2 regions of the Mycobacterium shinjukuense genome follow, and region 2 is predicted to be linked to the other one. Evidence: riboswitches for the same ligand, from Rfam matches in the RefSeq annotation. Region 2 holds a riboswitch; the other holds the start of a gene.
What was found. A riboswitch is a leader RNA that binds a small molecule or an ion and turns the genes downstream of it on or off. The one in region 2 is predicted to bind glycine.
Positions count from the first base shown of each region.

Region 1: another riboswitch for glycine. It lies ahead of gcvP (aminomethyl-transferring glycine dehydrogenase); the one in region 2 lies ahead of gcvP (aminomethyl-transferring glycine dehydrogenase).

Region 1 covers NZ_AP022575.1:1,503,252-1,517,619, reverse strand. The annotation lists gene secA2 (accessory Sec system translocase SecA2) at 1-2,097, shown strand, start outside; gene G6N20_RS06805 (CDP-alcohol phosphatidyltransferase family protein) at 2,180-2,818, shown strand; gene G6N20_RS06800 (DUF881 domain-containing protein) at 2,811-3,731, shown strand; gene G6N20_RS06795 (small basic family protein) at 3,763-4,095, shown strand; gene G6N20_RS06790 (DUF881 domain-containing protein) at 4,172-5,020, shown strand; gene gcvH (glycine cleavage system protein GcvH) at 5,047-5,451, shown strand; gene garA (glycogen accumulation regulator GarA) at 5,700-6,179, shown strand; gene ftsR (transcriptional regulator FtsR) at 6,176-6,916, shown strand; gene G6N20_RS06770 (bifunctional nuclease family protein) at 7,034-7,528, shown strand; gene G6N20_RS06765 (MerR family transcriptional regulator) at 7,825-8,475, shown strand; glycine riboswitch at 8,503-8,600, shown strand; glycine riboswitch at 8,601-8,726, shown strand; gene gcvP (aminomethyl-transferring glycine dehydrogenase) at 8,760-11,630, shown strand; gene G6N20_RS06755 (haloalkane dehalogenase) at 11,642-12,502, opposite strand; gene G6N20_RS06750 (alpha/beta fold hydrolase) at 12,543-13,409, shown strand; gene G6N20_RS06745 (helix-turn-helix domain-containing protein) at 13,502-13,798, opposite strand; partial or broken gene G6N20_RS06740 (CocE/NonD family hydrolase) at 13,898-14,368, opposite strand, start outside.
Region 2 covers NZ_AP022575.1:3,943,944-3,958,311, reverse strand. The annotation lists gene G6N20_RS17835 (ATP-binding cassette domain-containing protein) at 1-688, opposite strand, end outside; gene G6N20_RS17830 (ABC transporter permease) at 692-1,741, opposite strand; gene G6N20_RS21480 (hypothetical protein) at 1,835-2,284, shown strand; gene G6N20_RS21475 (PE family protein) at 2,518-5,955, opposite strand; glycine riboswitch at 6,630-6,720, shown strand; glycine riboswitch at 6,722-6,829, shown strand; gene gcvP (aminomethyl-transferring glycine dehydrogenase) at 6,887-9,790, shown strand; gene glyA (serine hydroxymethyltransferase) at 9,873-11,150, shown strand; gene G6N20_RS17805 (L-serine ammonia-lyase) at 11,147-12,532, shown strand; gene G6N20_RS17800 (SDR family NAD(P)-dependent oxidoreductase) at 12,551-13,462, opposite strand; gene G6N20_RS17795 (TetR/AcrR family transcriptional regulator) at 13,576-14,139, shown strand; gene G6N20_RS17790 (NADP-dependent isocitrate dehydrogenase) at 14,261-14,368, shown strand, end outside.

The DNA of each region.
Region 1 (14,368 bases), 2.1 Mb from region 2:
GCGTCCGAGCGCACCACCGGGTTACGTCCGTTCGACGTGCAGTTGCTCGGCGCCCTGCGCATGCTTGCCGGTGACGTGATCGAGATGGCCACCGGTGAGGGCAAGACCCTGGCCGGGGCGATCGCCGCCGCCGGCTATGCGCTGGCGGGCCGGCACGTGCACGTCGTCACCATCAACGACTACCTGGCCCGCCGCGACGCGCAGTGGATGGGTCCGTTGCTGGAGGCGTTGGGCCTGACGGTCGGGTGGATCACCGCGGACTCGACGGCCGAAGACCGCCGGGCGGCGTATGACCGCGACATCACCTACGCCTCGGTCAACGAAATCGGTTTCGACGTGCTGCGCGACCAGCTGGTGACCGATGTCGAGGACCTCGTTTCGCCCAACCCGGATGTCGCGCTGGTCGACGAAGCCGACTCCGTGCTGGTCGACGAGGCGCTGGTACCGCTGGTGCTGGCCGGCACCACGCACCGGGAGACGCCGCGGCTGGAGATCATCAAGCTGGTCGGTGACCTGGTCGCCGACCAGAACGCCGAGGAGTACTTTGCCACCGACGCCGACAACCGCAACGTCCACCTGACCGAGGCGGGTGCGCGCCAGGTCGAAAAGGCGCTCGGCGGCATCGACCTGTACTCCGAGGAGCACGTCGGCACCACCCTGACCGAGGTCAACGTCGCGCTGCACGCGCACGTGTTGTTGCAGCGCGACGTGCACTACATCGTCCGCGACGACGCGGTGCACCTGATCAACGCCTCGCGCGGCCGCATCGCCCAGCTGCAGCGCTGGCCGGACGGCCTGCAAGCCGCCGTCGAGGCCAAGGAAGGCATCGAGACCACGGAGACCGGTGAAGTGCTCGACACCATCACGGTGCAGGCGCTGATCAACCGCTACGCAACGGTGTGCGGCATGACGGGCACCGCGCTGGCCGCCGGTGAGCAGCTGCGCCAGTTCTACCAACTTGGTGTCTCACCGATACCGCCGAACACCCCGAATATCCGCGAGGACGAGTCCGACCGGGTCTACATCACGGCCGCGGCCAAGAACGACGCGATCGTCGCGCATATCGCCGAGGTACACCAGACCGGGCAACCGGTGCTGGTCGGCACCCGCGACGTCGCCGAATCCGAGGAGCTGCACGAGCGGCTGCTGCGTCGCGGCATCCCCGCCGTCGTGCTCAATGCGAAAAACGATGCCGAGGAAGCCCGGGTGATCGCCGAGGCCGGCAAGTTCGGTGCGGTGACGGTGTCGACCCAGATGGCCGGCCGCGGCACCGACATCCGGCTGGGCGGATCCGACGAGGCCGACCACGACCGGGTCGCCGAATTGGGCGGGCTGCATGTGGTCGGCACCGGTCGGCATTACACCGAGCGGCTGGACAACCAGTTGCGCGGCCGAGCCGGGCGCCAGGGCGATCCGGGGTCGTCGGTGTTTTTCTCCAGTTGGGAAGACGACGTGGTCACCGCCAACCTGGATTCCAACAAACTGCCGATGCAGACCGACGAGGACGGCCGCATCGTCAGTCCCAAGGCGGCCGGACTGCTCGACCATGCGCAGCGGGTCGCCGAGGGCCGGATGTTGGACGTGCACGCCAACACCTGGCGGTACAACCAGCTGATCGCGCAGCAGCGCGCCATCATCGTCGAGAGGCGAAACACGTTGCTGCGCACCGCAACCGCGCGTGAGGAGCTCGCCGAGCTGGCCCCCGAGCGGTACGCACAGCTGTCCGCGGAGCTGTCGGAGCGGCGGCTCGAAAGGATCTGCCGGTTGATCATGCTGTATCACCTGGACCGCGGCTGGGCCGATCATCTGGCGTACCTAGCCGACATCCGCGAGAGCATCCACCTGCGGGCGCTGGGTCGGCAGAATCCGCTCGACGAGTTCCACCGGTTGGCCGTGGACGCGTTCGCGTCGCTGGCCGCGGACGCGATCGAGGCGGCTCAACAGACGTTCGAAACGGCCGACGTCGATGAGCAGGAGCCGGGGCTGGACCTGTCCAAGCTGGCCCGGCCGACGTCGACGTGGACCTACATGGTCAACGACAACCCGTTGTCCGACGACACGTTGTTGACGCTGAGCCTGCCCGGCGTGTTCCGCTGAGGCGCGCCGCGGCCAACCGAGGCGTCGGAAAATCGTCATGGCGTTACAGTTGCGACAACGTCGGCGGCTAAGGTCACCGCTCATGGGGCCGGTGCTCATACAGAATCGCGTGCTGACGGTACCCAACGTGCTGAGCGTCGTCCGCCTCGCGCTCATCCCCGTGTTCGTCTACCTCATGCTGGTGGCACACCTCAACGGTTGGGCGGTGACGATCTTGGTGTTCAGCGGCGTCTCCGATTGGGCGGACGGCAAGATCGCCCGGCTGCTGAACCAGTCGTCGCGGTTGGGTGTGCTGCTGGATCCGGCCGTCGATCGGCTCTACATGATCACCGTTCCCATCGTGTTGGGGCTGAGCGGGATCGTGCCGTGGTGGTTCGTCGTCATGCTGCTGGCACGCGATGCGGCATTGGCGGTGACGCTGCCGTTGCTGTGGAGCCGCGGAATATCGGCGCTGCCGGTGACCTACCTCGGCAAGGCCGCGACTTTCGCGCTGATGGCCGGCTTTCCCGTGCTGCTGCTGGGACAGTGGGACACGGTGTGGAGCCGAGTGCTCAAGGCCTGTGGTTGGGCGTTTCTGGTCTGGGGCATGTATGCCTACCTGTGGGCGTTCGCGCTGTACGTGGTGCAGATGACGATGGTGGTTCGCCGACTGCCAAGGATCAAAAGCTGGGTCCATCACCTGGTCGCCCGAAATGCCCGAGGTGACGGTGAGCATGGCTGACTCCGACCGACTGCTCGGCGGCTATGACCCAAACGCCGGCTACAGCGCCCATGCGTCCCGGCCGCCACGCATTCCGGTGCCGTCCCTGCTACGCGCGCTGTTGTCCGAGCATCTGGATCCCGGTTACGCCGCGGCGGCCGCCGAACGTGTCCGCTCGGGCGCACCGCGGTCCCGCCGAGCCCGCCTGGTCGACGGGCTGTGGCAGGCGTTGGCGGCGTTGTTGGTCGCCGCGGTGTTTGCCGCCGCGGTCGCACAAGCCCGCTCGGTGGCCCCCGGCGTGCGCGCCGCACAGCAGCTGCTGGCGACGAGCGTGCGTGCCACCCAATCCGCCGCCGCCACGTTGGCCCAACGGCGCGCCGTGCTCGCGGCACGAGTCGACGAGGTGCAGCGACTCGCGCTCGCCGACGACGCCGAGGGACGGCGGCTGCTGGCCCGTCTGGACGCGCTGAGCCTCGCGGCGGCCAGCACACCGGTCATCGGTCCCGGTGTGACGGTCACCGTGACCGAGCCCGGCTCCGGCCCCAACCTTTCCGACGCGTCCAAACAGCGGGTACGCGGCAGCCAGCAAATCATCTTGGACCGCGACCTGCAGCTCGTCGTCAATTCGTTGTGGGCCAGCGGGGCAGAGGCGATCTCCGTCGACGGCGCCCGCATCGGGCCCAACGTGACCATCCGGCAAGCCGGCGGTGCGATCCTGGTGGACAACAATCCCACCAGCAGCCCGTACACGATTCTTGCGGTGGGCCCCCCGCACACCGTGCACGATGTCTTCGAACGCAGTCCCGGCCTGCGCCGCCTGAGGTTGCTCGAGCTCTCCTACGGTGTGGGCGTCAGCGTCAACGTCAGCGACCGCCTGGCGCTGCCTGCCGGCGCCAGCCGGGATGTCAAGTTCGCCAAGCAGATTGGGTCCTAGTGAGCGACGTCCGAACGGGAATCCGAGCAGCATGATCGGCATCGCGGCGCTGGCCGTTGGCATCGTGCTGGGGCTGGTGTTGCACCCCGGTGTGCCCGAGGTGATCCAGCCCTATCTGCCCATCGCGGTGGTCGCCGCGCTGGACGCGGTGTTCGGCGGGCTGCGCGCCTACCTGGAGCGGATCTTTGACCCGAAGGTCTTCGTGGTTTCGTTCGTCTTCAATGTCCTGGTGGCCGCCCTGATCGTTTACGTCGGCGACCAACTGGGCGTGGGCACCCAGTTATCCACCGCGATCATCGTGGTGTTGGGCATCCGAATCTTCGGCAACACCGCCGCGCTGCGGCGTCGGCTGTTCGGCGCATGACCCCGCCGGCGACGATGCAGTGGGGGCACCACCCGCGTGCGGGGGAGAGCGGCGCCATGAGCGCGATGAGGGCCACATGAGCCAGGATCCCGCGGCAACGCAGCACCAGCGCGCCGCAGCCGAACCCGACGCCCAGGCCGCACGGCGCGGCCGGCACGAACTGCCCGCCCACCAACCGCGTCCGCGGATCGGGCGCCTGCGCCGCACCGGGGCGTCGGCAATGCTGTGGGGTGGTCGCACGCGCCTGGTGTTCGGGGCGCTGGCGATCCTGCTGTGCCTGGTGTTGGGGGTCGCGATTGCCACCCAGGTGCGCCAGACCGAATCCGGTGACTCTCTCGAAACGGCCCGCCCCGCAGACCTGTTGGTGCTGTTGGATTCGTTGCGGCAGCGCGAGGCCACGTTGAGCACCGAAGTGGCCGAACTGCAAAACACCCTGAACGCGTTGCAGGCCTCGGGCAACACCGACCAAGCCGCCATCGAAAGCGCGCAGACAAAGTTGGCCGCGCTGGCCATCCTCGCGGGCGTGGTGGGTGCCACCGGGCCCGGTGTCACCGTCAAGATCGACGACCCCGGGCCGGGTGTGGCACCCGAAGCGCTGCTCGACGTGATCAACGAGTTGCGCGCCGCCGGCGCCGAGGCGATCGAGATCAGCGATGGGCGTCAGTCGGTACGGGTCGGCGTCGACACCTGGGTGGTCGGCACCCCGGGCTCGCTGACCATCGACACCAAAGTCCTGTCCCCGCCGTATTCGATTCTGGCCATTGGCGATCCGCCGACGCTGGCCGCGGCCATGAACATCCCCGGCGGCGCCGAAGACAGTGTGAAACGCGTCGGGGCGCGGATATCGGTGCAGCAGGTCGACCGCGTGGACGTGACCACCTTGCGGCAACCAAAACCACACCAATACGCTCAGCCCGTCAAGTGAGCACCAGCGACCAGAACAGGATCACCGTGAGCGATATCCCGACCGATCTGCACTACACCGCCGAACACGAGTGGATTCGCCGCAGTGCGCAGGACACCGTGCGGGTCGGGATCACTGACTACGCGCAGTCGGCGCTGGGCGACGTCGTCTTCGTCCAGTTGCCGGCCGTGGGCACCGAGGTGACCGCGGGCGAAGCCTTCGGCGAGGTGGAATCGACCAAGTCGGTGTCGGATCTGTATGCGCCGGTTTCGGGCACGGTGTCCGCGGTCAACGGCGATCTGGAAGGCAGTCCGCAACTGGTGAATTCCGACCCGTACGGTGCCGGCTGGCTGCTCGATATCCAGGTCGAAAGCTCCGCTGTCGGCGGCCTGGAATCCGCGCTTGCGCTGCTGCTCGACGCCGAGGCCTACCGTGCCAGGCTGACCGAATGACCATTGCTAAGGTCCGACATGCGCGCGCCACCAGCGCGGGCCAGTCAATGACCTAGGAGAAGCCGGGGCATCAGGCTTACGATCCTGCAGTGGCAGGCACATTGTCGATCCACGCGGGGTACGGTCGAGACATCAGCATCGGTAACGCACGTTGAACGGACAGGACCAAAAGATCCGAGTGGGAGACCGGCCGAGCAAACCGGTCAGACAGCGCCACAGCGGCCAGTGAGGAGCAGCGGGTGACGGACATGGACGCGGACAGAGACAGGGACCAGACTTCGGACGAAGTCACCGTGGAGACGACCTCCGTCTTCCGCGCCGACTTCCTCAGCGAACTGGACGCCCCAGCACAGGCGGGTGTCGAGAGCGCGGTATCCGGGGTCGAAGGACTCCCGGCAGGCTCGGCGTTGCTGGTGGTCAAACGGGGGCCCAACGCGGGGTCTCGGTTCCTGCTCGACCAGCCCGTGACGTCTGCCGGACGGCATCCCGACAGCGACATCTTCCTCGACGACGTGACCGTGAGCCGACGCCACGCCGAATTCCGGCTGGAAAACAACGAGTTCAGCGTGGTCGACGTCGGAAGCCTCAACGGCACCTACGTCAACCGCGAGCCGGTGGACTCGGCCGTGTTGGCAAACGGCGACGAGGTCCAGATCGGCAAGTTCCGCTTGGTCTTCCTGACCGGGCCCCGACAGGGTGGCAACGACGGGGGCACCGGACGCCAGTGAGCGCACCCGATAGCCCCACGCTGGCCGGGATGTCGATCGGGGCGGTCCTGGAACTGCTGCGGCCGGATTTTCCCGATGTCACCATCTCCAAGATTCGTTTCCTGGAGGCCGAGGGGCTGGTGACGCCGCAGCGCACCGCATCGGGATACCGCAGGTTCACCGCGTACGACTGCGCCCGCCTGCGCTTCATCCTCACCGCTCAGCGGGACCATTACCTGCCGCTGAAGGTGATCAGGGCGCAGCTGGACGCCCAGCCCGACGGTGAGTTGCCGCCGTTCGGATCTCCTTACGGCGTACCGCGATTGGTGTCGGTAGCAGGCACCGGGACCGGCCGTGGCGCAGAGGACGCGGCGGTGTCGGCCACCCGTCTGCGGCTCGGCAGGGAAGACCTGCTGGAACGCTCCGGAGTGGACGACGATCTGCTGACGGCCCTGCTCAAAGGGGGAGTGATCACCACCGGGCCGGGCGGGTTCTTCGACGAGCACGCGGTCGTGATCCTGCGATGCGCCCGGGCGCTGTCCGAATACGGGGTGGAACCGAGGCACCTGCGCGCCTTCCGCTCCGCCGCCGATCGCCAGTCTGACTTGATCGCGCAAATCGCCGGCCCAGTGGTCAAGGCCGACAAGGCCGGCGCCCGTGACCGCGCCGACGATCTGGCCCGCGAGGTCGCCGCGCTGGCCATCACATTGCACACTTCGTTGCTCAAGTCGGCCGTTCGCGACCTTCTGCACCGCTGAGGACTAGACTTCGTTCGACGGCTTGGTTTTCGGCGGCATGGTGACCGCTACGGCGTTCACCGCGTCGTCGCGCCGAGCGGGAGCTGGACACGCGCCACATGCGGAGGGCAGACACAAATGGGCGAAGTTCGTGTTGTCGGCATTCGCGTCGAGCAGCCGCACAACCAGCCGGTGCTGCTCTTGCGCGAGGCCAACGGTGACCGTTACCTGCCGATCTGGATCGGCCAGTCGGAGGCGGCCGCCATCGCGCTGGAGCAGCAGGGCGTCGAACCACCGCGTCCGCTGACGCACGATCTGATCAGGGATGTCATTGCTGCACTTGGGCATTCGCTCAAGGAAGTGCGCATCGTCGACTTGCAGGAAGGCACGTTCTACGCGGATTTGATCTTCGACCGCAATATCAAGGTGTCGGCCCGGCCCTCCGACTCGGTGGCGATCGCGCTCAGGGTCGGCGTTCCCATCTACGTCGAGGAGGCCGTGCTCGCCCAGGCCGGTCTGTTGATCCCCGACGAAAGCGACGAGGAGGCCGGCGGCGGTGTTCGCGAGGACGAGGTGGAGAAGTTCAAGGAGTTTCTCGACAGCGTGTCACCCGACGACTTCAAAGCCACCTAGCTCGTAGCTCGTCGACGATGCGCGCCGGCACGGCGGGCTGTGAGGGCGCTCGTCAACGTCACGGGTGCGTCTCATCTCACACATTGCGATCTCGACACGCCTCACGGATAGCGCCCACGAGGGCTGGGAACCCTCATACTCTAGTGATGACTTGGTAAGTACCGGGGGTACGGTCGGTGTGAAACGGCGTATGCTCCATAGCACTCGGACCTGAGCAAACGCGGCTGTTGAGCAGCCAGTGACGCACGCTAGTGCAGCAGCTAGTGACAAGAGCGCGATCGGCGAGAGGAAGCACCGTGGGCGAGCGGCCACGTCAAGAACAGCTAGACCTTGCCGACCACGCGGCCGCCACGACCGCCGATGGCAGCGTCGGCGGCAGCGTTACCGGCGGCCCCGCACCCGGCGAACACGTGCAGCCGGGACTGTTTCCCGACGATTCCGTGCCCGACGAGCTGGTCGGCTACCGCGGGCCGAGTGCGTGCCAAATCGCCGGCATCACCTACCGCCAGTTGGACTACTGGGCACGCACGTCGCTGGTGGTCCCGTCGATCCGCAGCGCGGCCGGCTCTGGCAGCCAGCGGCTGTACTCGTTCAAGGACATCCTGGTTCTCAAGATCGTCAAGCGGCTGCTGGACACCGGCATCTCGCTGCACAACATCCGGGTTGCCGTCGACCATCTGCGCCAGCGCGGCGTCCAGGATCTGGCCAACATCACCCTGTTCTCCGACGGCACCACGGTATACGAGTGCACGTCGGCCGAGGAAGTCGTCGACCTCTTGCAGGGTGGGCAGGGGGTGTTCGGCATCGCCGTGTCTGGCGCGATGCGCGAGCTGACCGGTGTCATCGCCGAGTTCCGCGGGGAGCGCGCCGACGGCGGCGAGTCGATTGCCGCCCCGGAAGACGAACTGGCGAGCCGGCGCAAGCAGCGTGACCGCAAGATCGGTTAGCCGGCCGAGTAAACTGGGGCACGCATCGCACCTCACGCGGGAGAGTTCTGTGGCCGCCAGCTACGGACGCCGAAGGAGCAACACCTCTCCGTCAACCTCTCAGGCACCCGGACCGCGCGAGACCATGATGCCTCTGGAAAGCGGTGGCGACCGGTGGCGGTCCCCACCCGCCGATGGGGAAAGGCGACCCGGTGGAACAGGTCGCCGAATCTCTCAGGCGCCTGGCGACAGGTGAAGACAGAGGGAGAGGGCCGCCAGACCTCTGCTTCTGTCAGGAGTTCACCGTGTCCCCTTCGACGTTCGCAGACCGGCACATCGGCCTGGACGCTCAGGCCGTCGCAACCATGCTCGCGGTGATCGGGGTGAACTCGCTCGACGAGCTGGCAGCGAAGGCGGTCCCGACGGGCATCCTCGATACCCTCACCGACGCCGGTGTCGCCCCGGGTCTGGACCGGCTGCCGCCGCCGGCCACCGAAGCCGAGGTGCTCGCCGAGCTGCGGGAGCTGGCCGACAGCAACACCGTCGCGGTGTCGATGATCGGGCAGGGCTACTACGACACGTTCACGCCGCCGGTGCTGGTGCGCAACATCCTGGAGAACCCCGCCTGGTACACCGCCTACACGCCGTATCAGCCCGAGATCAGCCAGGGCCGGCTGGAAGCCTTGCTGAACTTCCAGACCCTGGTCACCGATCTCACCGGCCTGGAGATCGCCAACGCGTCGATGCTCGACGAGGGCACCGCGGCCGCCGAAGCCATGGCACTGATGCACCGCGCGGCCCGCGGCCCGGCCCACCGGCTGGCCGTCGACGTCGACGTGTTCACCCAGACCGCCGCGGTGCTGGCCACCCGCGCCAAGCCGCTCGGCATCGAGATCGTCACCGCCGACCTGCGGGATGGCCTGCCCGACGGCGATTTCTTCGGCGTCATCACCCAGCTGCCCGGGGCCAGCGGCCGGATCACCGACTGGACCGCTGTGGTGGAGCAGGCCCACCAGCGCGGCGCGTTGGTCGCCATCGGCGCCGACCTGTTGGCGCTGACGCTGATCACACCGCCCGGTGAAATCGGGGCCGACGTCGCGTTCGGGACGACCCAACGATTTGGTGTGCCAATGGGATTCGGCGGCCCGCACGCCGGCTACCTGGCGGTGCGCGCCAACCATGCCCGGCAGTTGCCGGGACGGCTGGTCGGGGTGTCCGTGGACAGCGACGGCACCCCGGCGTACCGGCTGGCGTTGCAGACCCGCGAGCAGCACATCCGCCGCGACAAGGCGACCAGCAACATCTGCACCGCGCAGGTGCTATTGGCGGTGATGGCCGCGATGTATGCCAGTTATCACGGCGCCGACGGGTTGATCGCCATCGCGCGTCGGGTGCATTCCCACGCCGATACCATTGCCGCCGCGCTGGGCGATGCGTTGGTGCACGACACGTACTTCGACACGGTGTTGGCCCGGGTGCCCGGTCGTGCCGACGAGGTGCTGGCCGCCGCTAAGGCCCACGGCGTCAACCTGTGGCGGGTCGACGCCGACCACGTGTCGGTGGCCTGCGACGAGGCCACCACCGACGCCCACGTGGCGATCGTTCTGCAAGCATTCGGTGTGGCGGCCACCGGGCGGGCCGGCAAGGCTGTTGGCACCGATATCGAGACGCGCACATCGGAGTTCCTGACGCATCCCGCGTTCACCCGGTACCGCACCGAGACGTCGATGATGCGCTACCTGCGGGCGCTGGCCGACAAGGATATCGCCTTGGACCGCAGCATGATTCCGCTTGGCTCATGCACCATGAAACTCAACGCCGCCGCCGAGATGGCGTCCATCACCTGGCCGGAATTCGGGCGTCAGCATCCGTTTGCGCCGGCGGCCGACACCCCGGGGCTGCGCAAGCTGATCGCCGACCTGGAGAGCTGGCTGGTGCACATCACCGGCTACGAGGCGGTCTCGCTGCAGCCCAACGCGGGCTCGCAGGGGGAGTACGCCGGCCTGCTGGCGATCCACGAGTACCACGCCAGCCGGGGAGAGCCGCACCGCGACGTCTGTCTGATCCCGTCCAGCGCGCACGGCACCAACGCCGCGTCGGCGGCGTTGGCCGGGATGCGGGTGGTGGTGGTCCGTTGCCACGACGAGCCTAGTCGGGCTGGCGACGTCGACCTCGACGATCTGCGCGCCAAGGTCGCCGAACACGCCGACCGGCTGGCGGTGTTGATGATCACCTACCCGTCCACCCACGGCGTGTACGAGCACGACATCGCCGATATGTGCGCGGCGGTGCACGACGCCGGCGGACAGGTCTACGTCGACGGCGCCAACCTCAACGCTCTGGTGGGCCTGGCCCGGCCGGGCAAGTTCGGCGGCGACGTCAGCCACCTGAACCTGCACAAGACGTTCTGCATCCCGCACGGTGGCGGCGGCCCGGGGGTCGGACCGGTGGCGGTGCGCTCGCATCTGGCCCCGTTTCTGCCCGGTCACCCGTTCGCCCCGGAGTCGCCCGCAACCCGGGGGTGCCCCCGGCCGCAGGGGCATCCGGTGTCCTCGGCGCCCTACGGGTCGGCGTCGATCCTGCCGATCACCTGGGCGTACATCCGGATGATGGGCGCCGAGGGGCTGAGAGCGGCATCACTGGCCGCGATCGCCTCCGCCAACTACATCGCCCGCCGTCTCGACGAGTACTACCCGGTGCTGTACACCGGCGAGAACGGCATGGTCGCCCACGAGTGCATCCTGGACCTGCGCGGCATCACCAAATCCACCGGCGTCACCGTCGACGATGTCGCGAAACGGTTGGCGGACTACGGATTCCACGCACCCACCATGAGCTTTCCGGTGGCCGGCACGCTGATGGTGGAACCCACCGAGAGTGAGAGCCTGGCCGAGGTCGACGCCTTCTGTGAGGCGATGATCGGGATCCGCGCCGAGATCGACAAGGTGGGTGCCGGCATCTGGCCTGTTGACGACAATCCGCTGCGCGGCGCACCACACACCGCCGAGTGCCTGCTGGTGTCGGACTGGAATCACCCGTACACCCGGGAGGAGGCCGCCTTCCCGCTGGGCACCGCGTTTCGCCCCAAGGTCTGGCCCGCGGTGCGTCGCATCGACGGAGCCTACGGGGACCGTAACCTGGTCTGCTCGTGTCCGCCGGTGGAGGCGTTCGCCTGAGCGGGTCAACGTCAGCCGAAGCGCTCGATGATCGCCGCCGCAATCGCGTCCGGCGCGTCCTCCTGGATGAAGTGTTTGGCCCGGGGTAACTCGACGAGGACGTGATCGGGAAAGGTCTCGCGCATCCGCGGAAGCGTCGGGCCCGGCCTAAACGCGAGATCCTTCATGCCCCACACCAGCAGGGTGGGCTTGGCGCCCAGCTTCGCCGGAACGTCGCGGGCGAGCCGCTCCAGCAGGGGGCGAGCGGCCAGGATCTGCTTGGGCATCTGGGCTACCCCCAGCCGTGCCTTGGCGTCCGGCTGCACCGCCCGGTAGTGCGCCATCACCGCCTCGCTCGGCCGTCGCTCGGTTCCCGCCGGAATCAACCGCTCCACAAAGAAATTGCGGTGCACAATCGCGTGCTGCAGCGGTGGGCTGGACATGATCCTGCTGAAGGCCTTCATCGCCAGCGTGTCCGCCGGCCAGAACCAGGTGTTGCCCAACACGATGCCGCGCACCCGATCGGCCCGCTCGACCGCGACCGCCATGCCGATCGGCCCGCCCCAGTCCTGACCCATCGTCAGGTAGCCGTCCAGGCCGAGGTGGTCGACGAACTCGCCGACCACGCGCGCGTGCTCGTCGATCGTGTACCCGAAACCGTCGGGACGCTCCGACAGCCCGAAGCCGAGATAGTCGGGGGCGATGCAGCGGAACCGGTCCCGCAGCGCGACGATGATGTCGCGATACAGGAAGCTCCACGTCGGATTGCCGTGGCACAACAGGATCGGCGGACCCTCTCCCTCGTCGACGTAATGCATGCGGCCGCGTGAGCCGCCGAACCAGCGTGACGCGAACGGATACAGCGCCGGATCCGGTGTGAAATCGATGCTCATTACCCTCCTTTGAGAACGCTCACGATGGTATGCCCGAGGTGTGACAACACCGAATGTCCGAGAGTGGCGTGACGGCGGCCGCTGGTTGCAGACGGCGGCCGGACAGGTGTTCGTCCGCTCGGGGCGTGGCGACACGCCGACCGTCCTGCTGCTGCATGGCTATCCGTCCAGCTCGTTCGATTTCCGGGCGGTGGTTCCGCACCTGGCCGGCCAGGCCTGGCTGACGATGGACTTCCTGGGCTTCGGCTTGTCGGACAAGCCGCGCCCGCACCGCTACAGCCTGCTGGAGCAGGCAGATCTGGTGGAGACGGTGGTCGCCGAAACCGTGACCGGCCCGGTCGTCGTGCTCGCGCACGACATGGGCACGTCGGTGACCACCGAGCTGCTCGCCCGTGACCTGGACGGCCGCCTGCCGTTCGAGCTGCGACGAGCGGTGCTGAGCAACGGCAGCGTGATCCTGGAGCGGGCCAGCCTGCGGCCGATCCAGCGGGTGCTGCGCGGCCCGCTGGGCCCGGTCGCGGCCCGGCTGGTCAGCCGTGGGGGCTTCACCCGAGGTTTTGGCCGGCTTTTTTCACCGGAGCACCCGCTGTCGGCGCAGGAGGCCCAAGCCCAGTGGGAGCTGTTGTGCCACAACGACGGCCACCGCATACCGCACCTGCTCATCAGCTACCTCGACGAGCGGGTGCGGTATGCGCACCGCTGGCACGGCGCCGTGCGCGATTGGCCCAAACCGCTGGGCTTCGTGTGGGGCCTGCGCGATCCGGTGGCCACCACGACCGTGCTCGCCGGGCTTCGGGAACTGCGTCCCTCCGCACACGTCATTGAGCTACCCGGGTTGGGGCACTACCCGCAGGTCGAGGATCCGAAGGCCTACGCCGACGCCGCGCTGTCCCTGCTGATCGGATAGCCCAGCTCGGCCACCGTGGGGCGCTCAACGCCGCCGATTACCGCGGTGGCGTGGACGTCGACGTTAGCCCAGCATCTCCTCGATGTAGCGCTTCAACTCCGCCGCCTAGGTAAGGCGATCCGGCGAACCCGCGTCGCCTCCTCGATCCTGTCCAAGACTTGCGGAGTCACCGTCCGTGCTCCGCTTTCGTAGGCCGACGGGTGCGGTTGCGCAATGCCGGTGGCGTGGGCGAGTTGCGCCGGGGTCCATGCGGCCCGTTCACGAAGGGCTCGAATGCGGTCGGCGCTCACGCCCGCCCGCTGCCGCGGGGTGCCGCCGGGTCCGGCTGACCCGCAGGGCCGCCGCTCCCGGCTAAGGCCGCGCGACGGGCAGGTCGACGCGGGACGCATGCGGCCGGCTGCGGTGGACGCGCACGGTCGGTGGTCCGCCGGGGAGGATCGTGAAGTGGCTCGCGTCGGCGCCGGCGACGGCGACACGGATGCGGTGCCCCGGCTGGAAGCCGAATGCGCATACCCGACGTCGAACCAGCCGCTGTAGCTGTAGATGGCCGCCCCCGAGGCCGCGATGTCGCGCCAATAGTTGTGCGGGCTGATCACGTTGATGCTGCCCACGTCGATGGGCGCACCGATCGGCTCGAGGCGGGGGTTCCGACGGTCCGCGTCGTCACGGAACGTCAGCGACACCGCCTGCTTGTGAACGTCGTAGTCGTCGCGATGCGCGGCGACGGCCCCGTCCCGCAGCGAGCGGTCATGGTCGTCTTGCACCGACTTTGCCGTTGCACCACGGTTGGCGCACATCCAGTCGACGATCTCGGCGCCGTCACGGATCTCGTCCGGCGACCATTCGCACACCCGGGCACCGTACGACGCGCCCGACCCGCGCACATCCGCATCGACCCAGGCGTAGCCGCTGGCAACGAAACGTCTCCGGCGCCGCTTATCTGCGGCGATGTGCTGGAA
Region 2 (14,368 bases):
GCACGGTTTCGGGTTCTCGGTCGGTGTCGGCGAACTCGGGTGTCAGCTCCACGACGCGATCGGCCATCGGTAACATCCTGCTGTCGTGGGTGGCGACCACCACGACACGGTCGTCGTCGGCGAGTTCACGGATCAGCCGCAGCACCTCCTCCACCTGGATGAAGTCCAGGTGCGCGGTCGGTTCGTCGGCGAGAATCAACGGTGGATCCAAAGCGATCGCGCGGGCGACCGCGACGCGTTGCTGCTGCCCGCCGCTCAGGTCGCCCGGTCGGTGTTTCATTCGGTCCTGCAGGTTGACCCGGGTCAGCAATTCCTCGGCGCGCTTTCGCGACGCCGAGCGCGACCACCCGGCCGAGCGCAGTGGAACCATCACGTTCTCCACGGCGGTGAGGCTGGGCACCAGGTTGAACGCCTGAAAGACGATGCCCACCTTGTCGCGCCGGTACCTCGCCAGCGCGGCCCCCTCGAGGGTGGTGATGTCGACATCATCGAACTTGATGGCGCCCGACTTTGGCCGCAGGATGCCGCCCAGGCAGGACAGCAGCGTCGTCTTCCCGCAGCCACTGGGCCCGAGCAGAATCACCAGTGACCCGGCCGCCACGTCGAGGTTCAAGCCATTGATCGGCCGCAGCACATATCCGCCGCTGTAGTATTCGACGACAAGGTTTTGAATGCTGAGATCGCCCACCGTCTACGGACCTCCAAACGCCAGCGCGGGATCGACGGCCACCACGCGCCTCAGCCCGGCCAGGCTGGCCAACAGACCGATGACGATCGCCACCACCGGTAACGCCAGGTAGGCACCCGCGGGGACGGCCACGATCATCGGGAAGAGCGGCGCCAACAGCTGCGCGAGGATGACGCCCACCAGCGCCGCCAGCAGCGCAACGACGAGCGCCTGCAGTGCCAGCCCCGCCACGATCGAGCGCGTTGGCGTGCCGATCGCCTTGAACACCGCGAAGTCACGCAGTCGCTCGAGCGCGGACAGGTACACCACCGATCCGACGATGAGCACCGCCACGATCCACAACAAGACGGCCACGATCGAGATCGAATTCACCGCGACCTTCAGCGGGCGCACCAACTCGTTGACGGCGCCCGTGCGGTCGAAGCTCTGGTAGCCCTCCGGGAGCTGTCGGGGTGCACCTTTGATTCCGAACGACGTGATGTTCGGCTGCCCGTTGTAGGCCAGTCGCTGCAAGCCCTCGGTGGTCAGGAAGACGTTGGGAATCTTGGCCATTGCCGTGGAATCGGGCACGATGCCGACGATCCGCAAGGTGTGCGTCCCGACCTCGATGGTGTCGCCGACATGCCGACCCACCGTGCTCGACGCCGCCACCTCGTCCGGCGTCGACGGCGCCCGGCCCTCGGAGACCTGCGGCATGCCCGGTCCATGCTCGGGCGCGCCGAAGGCCGTGACGTTGCGCGTTGACGTGCCTTCCTTCATCATCGTCCCCACGCAACCCAATGGGGCCGCAGCCACGACGCCGGGTAACGAGGCCACCCGGGCCAGGTCAACATCGGGAAACGGTATCGAACCCAGAAACGGTCCGGCCGCACCAGATTTGACCACAAATTCGTCGACACCCATCGAATCCACGGTGTGCCTGGCCTCGACCCGAAAGCCGTTGGCGAGCCCGGTCAGAACGAGCGTCATCCCGAAGATCAAACCGGTGCTGACGATCGCGATAACGAGGCGCCGTTTTCGCCATTGCATGTCACGCAGGGCCGCAAAGAGCACCACCAGAATGTACCAACGCCGAACCGATTGGGGGCAAGATTAGCTAGCCGGCCGCCCCCCGGTTCTGCCGGGCGTCCTTGCGCGCCGCTGTGTGTGCGCCGCCTGTTTCCTGCGATGATGTTGGCGCCCAGGCCCGAACCGTCGCCCCAGGCGTTAGAATCCCCGCTTGTGACGACGCCGTCGAACCCCTGGGGCGACGAACGAAAGAACCATCAGCTGCGGTTGCGGGGTCAGCGTCCTGGGCGCCGGCAGGCGCGCCGGCTGAGCCGGCGCTTTGCCCGGGTCGGCGTCGAAACCCCGCCGCGGCGTCTTCGGGAGTTGCTGGCGGGCGCGCCCGCCGCGGAGCGCGAATTGACCGACCTTAATTTCGCGATCATCGCCACCCGAATCAACCGTGAAAAGCGCGTCGCGAAGTTCGAACAGCTAAAACGTCGCGGCACCCGCTCACTGATGTTCGCCGGCCTGTTTCTGGTCGTGTTGAATTTCCTATTCTGCTTGGCCTACGTCTTCGTCGACCTGACCCAACTGGCCGTGCCGCCGTGACGACGTGGTGAGGCAGGAATTCACGCCGGTCGGATCTGGCCTGCCACAGCGATCCGGCCCAACCCTACCGCCAGCTTTGCCGGCACCAGAGCCAATTCACCACCGCAGCACTCACGGCAGTTTGAACGCCAACCTGGTCTGATTGTGAACTTCGCCTGACCAAGCGAACCTTTAGTTTCGTTTTCGTGTTGGCGGTTTCACCAGCTCTCGGGCTTTACCGGTCGGACCTCGGCTCAGTAGATGTCGAATCGGGCCAACACGTCCGCAACAGCGTTGAGGACATCCTGCTCCGCCGTGCCGAGTGCGGTGAGGAGGATCTGTTCGGCGGTGCCCAACGCCTCGATGGGGTTGCGCGCCGCGTCGAAGACTTTTTCCTGGGCGACCTGGATCGCGGTGAGGAGGTCTTGTTTGGCGGTGGCCAGTGACCGGGTGAGCTCAGGGACGGCGAGCAGGTTCTGTTCGGCCGTATGGATCGCCGTGAGCAGATCCTGTTTGGCGTTGGCCACTGTCTGACTGGGACCGTGGACCGCGCTGAGGAGATTCTTCTCGGCCGCGTAAAAAGCGTCGAGCAGGTTCTGTCCGCCGGCGGTGGCGCGGGGCTGGCCGGCTACGCCCTCCGCGCCTGCGGCACCGCCCACGCCGTTGGCCCCATGGCTACCGCCGCCTCCCACGCCGCCCCGGCCGGCAAGGTTACCAAACATCGCGTCGCGTTGGCCCGGCTGCCCGCCTTGGCCGCCGCTGCCCTCGACGCCCCCGAGGCCCGCCTCCCCGCCGTCGCCACGGTTGCCGGGGTTGCCGAAGAACCCACCCGCGCCGGCGTCGCCGCCCCGTCCGCCGTTGCCGCCGTTGCCGCCGTTGCCGCCATTGCCGCCGTTGCCGCCATTGCCGCCCCTGCCACCAGCTTCGCCAAGGACGCCGGCGGTGCCGCCAGACGCGCCAGCGCCCCCGTCGCCGCCGTTGCCGCCGCCAGCGCCGGCGCCGCCGACGTTGCCCATGCCGCCACGGCCACCGTCGCCACCATCGCCGACAAGCAGCCCACCACGGCCGCCCGCGCCGCCGGCGCTACCCCCGCTGCCACCGGCGCCAGCGGCGCCAGTGCCGCCGTTGCCGCCGTTGACACCACCGTCGCCGCCGTCACCGCCGTGCTGCCCGAAGGTGGTGCCGGGACTTCCGGGCTGGCCCGCGGTCGTGGTGGTGCCGTTGGCGCCGTTTGGCGCTGGTACGCTGGCCGGGTTATTTCCGGGGGCACCGGCCGCCCCGTCACCGCCGTCACCGCCGTCGCCGCCGGAGCCCCACAACCCGGCGTTGCCCCCGGCGCCGCCCTGACCGCCGGAGCCACCGGCCACCACGGCCATCCCGCCGGGGCCGCCATCACCGCCGTTCCCGTAGAGCCAGCCGCCATTGCCGCCGGCGCCGCCGGCCGCGCCGGGCCCGCCGCCGCCGCCGCGTCCGCCGTTGCCCCATAGCCCGGCATGGCCCCCGCGCGTGCCGGCCACTCCGGCGGTTGTGCTGGTGTAGCCGGCCCCACCGTTGCCGAACAGCAGCCCGCCATCCCCGCCGGCCTGGCCCGGCGTGGTGGCATCGGCGCCGTCGCCGATCAGCGGGCGCCCCAGCAGGGCCTCGGTCGGGGCGTTGACCACGTGGAGCACATTCTGTTCGGCGTCGTGAACCCCGGTGAGCAGGTGTTGTTGGGCGTTGGCCAGTGCCTGGCTAGGGTTGTGGACCACGTCAAGAACATGCTGTTCTGCCGCCTGAACCCCGCTGAGCAGGTTCTGTGCGGCGCCATGGACCCCGGTGAGCACGTCGTGTTGAGCGTTGACCAGTGCCTGGTTGGGGTTGTCGGCAACGTCGGAAACGTGCTGTTCGGCTGCACGAATCCCGGTGAGCAGGTTCTGTTCGACGGCATGGACGCCGTTGCGGAGGTGCTGTTCGACGTTGGCCAGTGCCTGGGTGGGTACCGCGTCCAGGAGGCCTCGCTCGGCCGCCTGGATCCCGGTGCGCAGGTTCTGTTCGGCTGCGCGGAGCCCGTTGAGCAGGTTGTGGTGAGCGTTGACCACCGCCTGGTCGGGGTTGTGGACCGCGTCGAAAACGTGCTGTTCGGCCGCGCGGACCTCGCTGAGCAGGTTCTGTCCGGCGGCATGGACCCCGCTGCGGAGATGATGTTCGATGGCCAGTGCCTGGGTAGGTACCTCGAGGAGGCCTTGCTCGGCCGCACGAATCCCGCTGAGCAGGTACTGTTCGGCTGCGCGGACGGGGTCGAGCGGGTTCTGTCCACCAACGGTGGCGCCGGGCTGACCCGCCACCCCTTGGGTGCCGACGGCACCGTTCACGCCGTTGCCGCCCGAATTCCCGCCGGGAGACCCGGACCCGCCGTTACCCGGCGTGCCGGTATTTCCGCCGACGCCCCCGGGGCCCGCCTCCCCGCCGTCGCCGCGGTTGCCGGGGTTGCCGAAGATCCCACCCGCGCCGGCGTCGCCGCCCCGTCCACCGTTGCCGCCGTTACCGCCGTTGCCGCCGTTCCCGCCATTGCCGCCGTTGCCGCCGAAGTCATTGCCGTTGAGCACGCTGTCGTCGCCACCATGGCCGCCGTTGCCGCCGTCAGCGCCGGCGCCGCCGACGTTGCCCATGCCGCCACGGCCACCGTCGCCACCATCGCCGACAAGCAGCCCACCACGGCCGCCCGCGCCGCCGGCGCCGCCGCTACCCCCGCTGCCACCGGAGGCGCCAGCGGCGCCAGTGCCGCCGTTGCCGCCGTTGACACCACCGTCGCCGCCGTCACCGCCGTGCTGCCCGAAGGTGGTGCCGGGACTTCCGGGCTGGCCCGCGGTCGTGGTGGTGCCGTTGGCGCCGTTTGGCGCTGCAACGCTGGCCGGGTTATTTCCGGGGGCACCGGCCGCCCCGTCACCGCCGTCACCGCCGTCGCCGCCGGAGCCCCACAACCCGGCGTTGCCCCCGGCGCCGCCCTGACCGCCGGAGCCACCGGCCACCACGGCCATCCCGCCGGGGCCGCCATCACCGCCGTTCCCGTAGAGCCAGCCGCCATTGCCGCCGGCGCCGCCGGCCGCGCCGGGCCCGCCGCCGCCGCCGCGTCCGCCGTTGCCCCATAGCCCGGCATGGCCCCCGCGCGTGCCGGCCACTCCGGCGGTTGTGCTGGTGTAGCCGGCCCCACCGTTGCCGAACAGCAGCCCGCCATCCCCGCCGGCCTGGCCCGGCGTGGTGGCATCGGCGCCGTCGCCGATCAGCGGGCGCCCCAGCAGGGCCTCGGTCGGGGCGTTGACCACGTGGAGCACATTCTGTTCGGCGTCGTGAACCCCGGTGAGCAGGTGTTGTTGGGCGTTGGCCAGTGCCTGGCTAGGGTTGTGGACCACGTCGATCAGATGGTGCGCCGCGTTGGCCGCCTCGGTGGCAACGTACGAAGCCCCAGCATTGCTCAGCGTCTGCACGAAATGGTCGTGAAATAAACCCACTTGGGCGCTAATAACCTGATAATCCTGCGCATGCGCGGATAACAGCGCCGCGATTGCTGCCGACACCTCGTCCTCGGCGGCGGCGACCACATTCGTCGTGTAGGCCGCGGCTGCCACGTTGGCCGAGTCGATTGCCGAACGTATACCCGCCAATTCCGTTGCCCCGGCCACTAGGAATTCCGGCAGAGTGATCACAAATGCCATTTCCCGTCCTCCGAAACGTCCTTTGCTGCAGCGCGTGCGCGTTGGTCAGCGCCAGCGTCTGACCACGAAACTAACTTGCCCGATGCGATTGGCGGTCGCTGACTCCGTGCGATTCAATACGTAAATACGTAAATGACATTAGGTCTAGCCGGCTTTCGGTAAAGGTTCGATGATCATGAAACTCACAGGTTATAGTGGGTTGTCGCCGGGCGAGGTAGTCTGGATCGTGCAAGTGTTGAAGGTTGTATTGTCGCCAAAGACGGCAAGCCGGCGGCGCGCCCACCTGGGAATGCGGAATTCACCATTTATTCGCATTCTCGGAGCCCGAAAATAGCGGCTTTGTCATCGGTGATAGCGGGCTCTGACGGCGGTCCCGGCGCTGTACCGGGTCACCAATCGCTCGCTTCGCGGCGACCGTGGTCCTGGTCTGTGGGTTGGTCGCGGCCGTCGACGCGGTCCGGGTGCACTGCCCCCCGGGCCACATCGCGATCCCGACATGGGCGCTGTTGCTGTTGCCGGGCGTTTTCGGCCGTGCCTACCGCCATCAGCCACAGGCTGCCCGTGCCGCACAAGCACCCACCCGCCACGCGCTCGACGTCGGTGAGCCACGGCGGACACGTGACAAGACCGCGCTTGGTGTGTATCTTGAGTCCCCGACACAACTGAACCGCCGTTGAAGCGTTGCGGGAGAACCTCGATATCGAGGCGCCGTAGGAGCAATCTCCTCCCCGGGAATCTCTCAGGCCCCAGTACCGCACCGCCAAGGCAACTCTGGAGACAAGGACCGGTCAGCACGACCGACCTTACCGAAGGTGTACGGCCCCGCCAGCATGCGCGGCCACAGACTCTCAGGTTTCAGGACAGAGCGGGGAGGGAGCGACCAGCCCGGTGCCGTCGGGCTCACTGAAACCGGAGTTGCCCCTTGTCCGAGATGCGTGTTCAGGTCCCCAGCTGCCTAGCCGGGCCGGCGAGCTTTGCGCCCCGCCACATCGGAGCCGACCCTGCCGCGGTTGCGCACATGCTCGCCACGGTCGGCTATGCCAGCCTCGACGACCTTGTCGAGGCCGCCATCCCGGCGCAGATCCGCGACACCGCGCCGATGGCCTTGCCCGCGGCCCGCACCGAGCGGCAGGTGCTGGCCGATCTGGCCTCGATCGCCGCGCGCAACATCGTTCAGGTGTCGATGATCGGGCAGGGCTATTTCCCCTGCGTGACACCGGAAGTGTTGCGCCGCAATCTCATCGAATCACCGGCCTGGTACACCTCCTACACCCCGTACCAGCCGGAGATATCCCAGGGTCGCCTGGAAGCGTTGCTGACCTTCCAGACCATGATCGGAGACCTCACCGGACTGCCCGTGGCCGGCGCCTCGCTGCTCGACGAGGCCACCGCCGTCGTGGAGGCGATGCTGCTGATGCGCCGGTCCAACAAGAACCGGTCGGCGCGGCTCCTGGTCGACAGCGACTGCTTCCCGCAGACCCTGTCGGTGCTTCGGACGCGCGCCGCGGCGGTGGACATCGACGTCGACATCGTGGACGTGGACAAGCTTTCGGCGGATTTGCCCTCCGGTGATTTCTTCGGGATCGTGCTGCAATCACCCGGCGCCAGCGGAGCGGTGCGAGACCTGGGCGCCCTGATCGCCGCGGCAAAAGCCCGCGGGGCGATGACCACGGTGGCCGCCGACCCGCTGTCGCTGACGCTGCTGACGCCCCCGGGCGAACTGGGCGCCGACATCGCCGTGGGCTCGGCGCAACGGTTCGGGGTTCCGCTGTACTTCGGCGGGCCGCACGCCGGGTACCTGGCCGTGCGCAACGGCCTGGAACGCGCGTTGCCGGGCCGGCTGGTCGGGGTGTCCCAGGACGTCAACGGTGCCCCGGCCTACCGCCTGGCATTACAGGCTCGCGAACAACACATCCGCCGCGACAAGGCCACCAGCAACATCTGCACCGCGCAGGCGCTGGTGGCCAACCTCGCCGCCATGTACGCGGTGTACCACGGCCCAGAAGGATTGCGCCACATTGCCTCTCGAGTGCACGCGCACGCGGTGTCGCTGGCGGCCAGTCTGCGCTGCGCCGGATACACCGTGGTGCACGAACGATTCTTCGACACGGTGCTGGTGGCGGTCCCCGGACGGGCCCGCGACATCGCAGCGCGTGCCTACGAACTGGGCGTCAACCTGCGGATTGCCGACGCCGATCACATCGGGATCAGCTGCGACGAGACCACCACCACCGACATCATCGCGCTGGTGCTCATGGCCTTTGGTGTGGAGCGCATTGCACCGGGGCTCTCCGGGCTCGACCCGAAGCTGCTCAGAAAGACGCCCTACCTGCAGCACCGGGTGTTTCACGAACACCGCTCCGAGACCGCGATGATGCGCTACCTGCGCACCCTGTCGGATCGCGATCTGGCGTTGGACCGCACCATGATCCCGTTGGGGTCATGCACCATGAAGCTGAATTCCGCGGTGGAGATGGCGCCGATCAGCTGGTCCGGCTTCGCCGCGATCCACCCGCACGCCCCGGCTGAGCAAACGGGCGGCTATCACAAACTGATCACCGATCTGGAACGCTGGCTGGCCGAAATCACCGGCTATGACCAGGTGTCGGTGCAACCCAATGCGGGTTCACAGGGTGAGCTCGCCGGGCTGCTGGCCATCCGGGCCTACCACGCCAGCCGCGGCGAACACCGGCGACGGATATGTCTGATTCCGCAGTCGGCCCACGGCACCAACGCCGCTTCGGCGGTGCTGGCCGGCATGCGGGTGGTCGTGGTGGCCACCGCCGCCGACGGCGCCATCGACCTCGCCGACCTGCGGGCCAAGCTCGCCGCCCACGGCGCGGAGCTGGCGGCGATCATGCTCACCTACCCGTCCACCCACGGCGTTTACGAGGCCGATATCACCACGGTGTGCGATCTGGTGCACGACGCGGGTGGGCAAGTTTACCTCGACGGCGCCAACCTCAACGCGCTCGTCGGGGTGGCGCGGCCCGGCCAGTTCGGCGCCGACGTGTCACATCTGAACCTGCACAAGACGTTTTGCGTCCCGCACGGCGGCGGTGGGCCCGGTGTGGGCCCGGTGGCCGTCCGCGAACACCTGGCACCGTTTTTGCCGGGTGACCCGTGCCAGGACACCGCGAACCCGCCGGTGGCGGCGGCGGCCTACGGTTCGGCGGGCATCCTGCCGATCAGCTGGGCCTACATCGCGCTCATGGGACCCGACGGACTGGCCGCGGCCACCAAGACCGCCGTGCTGGCGGCCAACTACCTGGCCACCCGGCTGCGGGAGCATTACCCCGTGCTCTACACCGGCCCCCAGGGGCTGGTCGCCCACGAATGCATCCTGGATCTGCGGGAGTTGACTCGCCGCTCCGGCGTCACCGCCGAAGACGTCGCCAAGCGGCTCATCGACTACGGATTCCACGCCCCCACATTGTCTTTCCCGGTGAACGGCACCTTGATGGTGGAACCGACCGAGTCCGAGAACCTCGCCGAACTCGAGCGGTTCATCGCCGCGATGATCGCCATTCGCCACGAGATCGACCGGGTCATCGACGGCAGCTGGCCGTTGGAGTCCAGTCCACTGCGACAAGCGCCGCATACCGCGGAACTGGTGTGCGCAGACACCTGGGACCTGCCCTACCCACGCAGCGTCGCCGCCTTCCCGGCCCCCGGCCTGGCCGCCACCAAGTACTGGCCCCCGGTGCGGCGCATCGACGGGGCACACGGCGACCGCAACCTGCTCTGCTCGTGCCCGCCGCCGCTCTTCGACGCCAGCAGCCTCCCCGAAAACGGCCATGCCCCAATTATGTTGACCGACAGGGTGCCGACATAACGACCCCCTCGGCCACCCGGTCCCTGACCGTGCGATGCCCGACGGCCGCGGCCACACCGCCGACCCGAATGGACTTGAGCTGATGAACGATCTCAATCAACCACTGGCCACGTCTGACCCCGACATCGCCGCCCTGATCGACGGCGAACTGCACCGCCAGGAAACCGGGCTGGAGATGATCGCCTCGGAGAACTACGCGCCGCTGGCGGTGATGCAGGCCCAGGGGTCGGTGCTGACCAACAAGTACGCCGAGGGCTACCCGGGCCGGCGCTACTACGGCGGCTGCCAATTCGTCGACGGCGTCGAGCAACTGGCCATTGACCGGGTCAAGGCCCTGTTCGGCGCCGAATACGCCAACGTGCAACCACATTCGGGGGCCACCGCCAACGCGGCCACCATGCACGCCCTGCTGACCCCGGGAGACACCCTCCTCGGATTGTCGTTGGCCCACGGCGGTCACCTCACCCACGGGATGCGGATCAACTTCTCCGGCAAGCTCTACCACGTCGCCGCCTACGAGGTGTCCAAACGGGACCATCTCATCGACATGGACGCCGTGGCCGAGGCCGCCCACGAACATCGGCCCACGATGATCATCGCGGGCTGGTCGGCGTACCCCCGGCAGCTGGACTTCGCTCGGTTCCGCGAGATCGCCGACCAGGTGGGCGCCCTGTTGATGGTCGACATGGCACATTTCGCCGGCCTGGTCGCCGCCGGCCTGCATCCCAACCCGGTGCCGCACGCCCACGTCGTCACCGCCACCACCCACAAAACACTCGGCGGGCCGCGCGGCGGCATCATCTTGTGCAACGACGCCGCCGTCGCCAAGAAGATCAACTCCGCGGTCTTCCCCGGCCAGCAGGGCGGCCCGCTGGAGCACGTCATCGCGGCCAAGGCCACCGCGTTCAAGATGGCCGCGCAACCGGAATTCGTTCAGCGTCAGCAACGCTGCCTCGAAGGCGCGCGGATTCTGGCCGACAGGTTGACCCGGACCGACGTCGCCGAACGTGGCATCACCGTGTTGACCGGCGGCACCGACGTGCACCTGGTCCTGGTCGACCTGCGTCACTCCGAACTCGACGGCCAACAAGCCGAAGACCGGCTGGCCGCCGTGGATATCACGGTCAACCGCAACGCGGTGCCGTTCGACCCCCGCCCGCCGATGGTCACCTCCGGCCTGCGGATCGGTACCGCCGCCCTGGCCGCCCGCGGCTTCACTCTCGACGACTTCCGCGCGGTGGCCGACATCATCGCTGCCACGCTGACGGCCCCCGGCGACGACCGGCTGGATCGGCTGCGCGCCCAGGTCCATGAGCTTGCCGCCCGCTACCCGCTCTACCCCGGGCTACACACGTCATGACCATCAGCGTCTTCGAGCTATTTACCGTCGGCATCGGGCCGTCCAGTTCGCACACGGTGGGCCCGATGCGTGCGGCCAATCGGTTCGTCGACACGTTGCGCTCGGACCGTCGGCTGCATCTGGTCGGCACGGTGCAGGTGGACCTGTACGGTTCGCTGGCGGCCACCGGCGCCGGCCACGGCACCATGTCGGCGATCCTGCTGGGGCTGGAAGGCTTTCGGCCGGAACTGATTACCGCCGAAATCAAGGAGCTTCGCCTCGGCGAGATCGCCGCGTCGGCCACGACGTGGATCGACGGCATGGTGCCGGTGCCATTGACCGAGGGTGACATCGCCTTGCATCCCGACGTCGTCCTGCCAACCCACCCCAACGGAATGACGTTCACCGCCTTCGATTCCCGCGGCTCCGTCCTGGCCACCCGGACGTACTTCTCGGTGGGCGGCGGTTTCGTCGTCACCGACCAGGACAACCCCAACGGCGCCCAACATGCCTGCCCAATGGCCCTGCCGTACACGTCGGCCGCCGAACTGCTGGACATCTGCGACCGGCTGGACCTCGCCATCAGCGAGGTGGCGTTGCGCAACGAGTCATGTTGCCGCACCGAGGACGAGGTTCGCGGTGCGCTGCTGCACCTGCGCGACGTCATGGTCGAGTGCGCACAACAAAGCATCGCTCGCGACGGGCTGCTTCCCGGCGGCCTGCAGGTCCGCCGCCGCGCGAAGCGTTGGTATGACCGGTTGTGCACCGAAGATCCCACTCGCAAACCGGAATTCGCCGAGGATTGGGTCAACCTGGTGGCGCTGGCGGTCAACGAGGAGAACGCCTCGGGCGGGCGGGTGGTCACCGCACCGACCAACGGCGCCGCCGGCATCGTGCCCGCCGTGCTGCACTACGCGACGCACTACACCCCGGCCGGGGCCGCGGACCCCGACGATGTCGCCGTGCGTTTCCTGCTCACCGCGGGGGCCGTCGGGTCGTTGTTCAAGGAACGCGGGTCGATCTCCGGCGCCGAGGTCGGCTGTCAGGGCGAGGTCGGCTCCGCGGCCGCCATGGCCGCTGCCGGATTGGCGGAAATCCTCGGCGGCACACCGCGACAGGTGGAAAACGCCGCCGAGATCGCGATGGAACACAGCCTGGGCCTGACCTGCGACCCGATCGCCGGATTGGTGCAGATCCCCTGCATCGAACGCAACGCGATTTCGGCCGGCAAGGCCATCAACGCGGCGCGGATGGCGTTGCGCGGAGACGGCTTTCACCGCGTCACCCTCGACCAGGTGATCGACACCATGCGCGCCACCGGTGCCGACATGCACAGCAAGTACAAGGAAACCGCCGCCGGCGGGCTGGCCATCAACGTGGCCGTCAACATCGTCGAATGCTGACCGTGGCCGGGCACCCCGTCAGCCGACGGGATAGCTTACCCCGGTGAGTTCTTCGGAGACCGCCCACAACCGCCGCTGCAGGTCGAGGTCGTGCGACTGGGCGCTGGAGGCCACGACCTTCGGGTAGCCCCGCAGTTCACCGAAACCGTCCGGCCCGTAGTACTGCCCACCGGTCACGGCGGGGTCGGTGGCGGCCCGCAGGATCGGCAGCGCGCCCAGGTCGGCGTCTTGCATCAGCGGTGCCAGCAGGGCGGAGACGGCCACCAGCGGCCGCGGCATGTTACGAATCAGTTCGGTGTTGGAGACCCCCGGGTGGGCGGCGACCGCGATGGTGGTGCCGCCGGGGGCCAGTCGGCGCTGCAGTTCGTAGGTGAACAGCAGATTGGCGAGCTTGGATTGCCCGTAGGCGGCGACCCGGCTGTAGCGGCGTTCCCATTGCAGGTCGTCGAAATGGATTGCGGCACGGATACGATGGCCCACGCTGCTGACCGTGACCACCCGCGAGCCGGGCACAGGCAGCAGCCGATCCAGCAGCAGTCCGGTTAGGGCGAAGTGGCCCAAGTGATTGGTGCCGAACTGCATCTCGAAGCCGTCCGCGGTGGTCGACTTGGGTGTATACATCACCCCGGCGTTGTTGATCAGCAGGTCGATGCGCTCGTACGCGGAGCGCAGCTGGGACGCGGCGGCGCGCACGGAAGCCAGCGAGGTCAGGTCGAGTTCCTGCAGCTCCACGCCGGCACCGGGAGCGACCTCGCTGATCCGCGCCGCGGCCTGCTTACCCTTGTCGAGATTGCGCACGGCCAGCACGACGCGCGCACCGTGGGTTGCGAGCGCGGTCGCGGTCTCGAAGCCCAGGCCGGTGTTGGCGCCGGTTATGACGGCGGTGCGGCCGGTCTGGTCGGGGATGTCGGCGGCGGTCCATCTGGTCATCGGGGGCTCCTCGCTATCATCCAGTAAACGGGGCAGGCGCTCCGCTTGATCTGATACTATACGGAACGACCGCCCCGCTTTGCAACGGCTTCGCGGCAGCTCGGAGGTGCGACGTGGCTCAACGGGCTCGGCCGGTGCGCGCCGACGCCGCCCGCAACCGGGCGCGCATCTTGGAGGTCGCCTACCACACCTTTGCGGCCGAGGGCTTGTCGGTGCCGATTGACGAGATCGCCCGCCGCGCCGGGGTCGGCGCGGGCACGGTGTACCGGAATTTCCCCACCAAGGAGGCGCTGTTTCAGGCGGTGATCGCCGACCGGATGCGTCACATCATTGACGACGGCCATGACCTCCTCCGATCGAAGCAACCCGGTGAAGCGCTGTTTACCTTTCTGCGGTCGATGGTGTTGCAGTGGGGCGCCGCCGACCGCGGCCTGGTCGAGGCGTTGGCCGGGATCGGCATCGACATCAACAGCGCGGCCCCGGACGCCGAGGCGGACTTCCGGGATCTGCTCGCCGGCCTGTTGCACGCCGCTCAGCGGGCCGGCACCGCTCGCCGCGACGTCGGGGTAGCCGAGGTGAAAACGCTCTTGGTCGGGTGCCAGGCGATGCAGGGCTACAACGCCGCGTTGGCCGAGCGGGTGACGGATGTGGCCCTCGACGGCCTGCGGCAACGATGATCGACGGGACTCCCGCCGTCGCGCCCTCCGCTTCGTGCCCGACGGCCCTGCTGGTGGTGGGTCGAATGTGCTGAGATGGTAGAGCCACCTTTAAATCTGACCCCGACGCCGGGAGAGCACTATGAGCGCCGAGCAGCCGACCATCATCTACACGCTGACCGACGAGGCGCCGCTGTTGGCGACCTACGCCTTTCTGCCGATACTGCGGGCCTTCGCCGAGCCTGCCGGC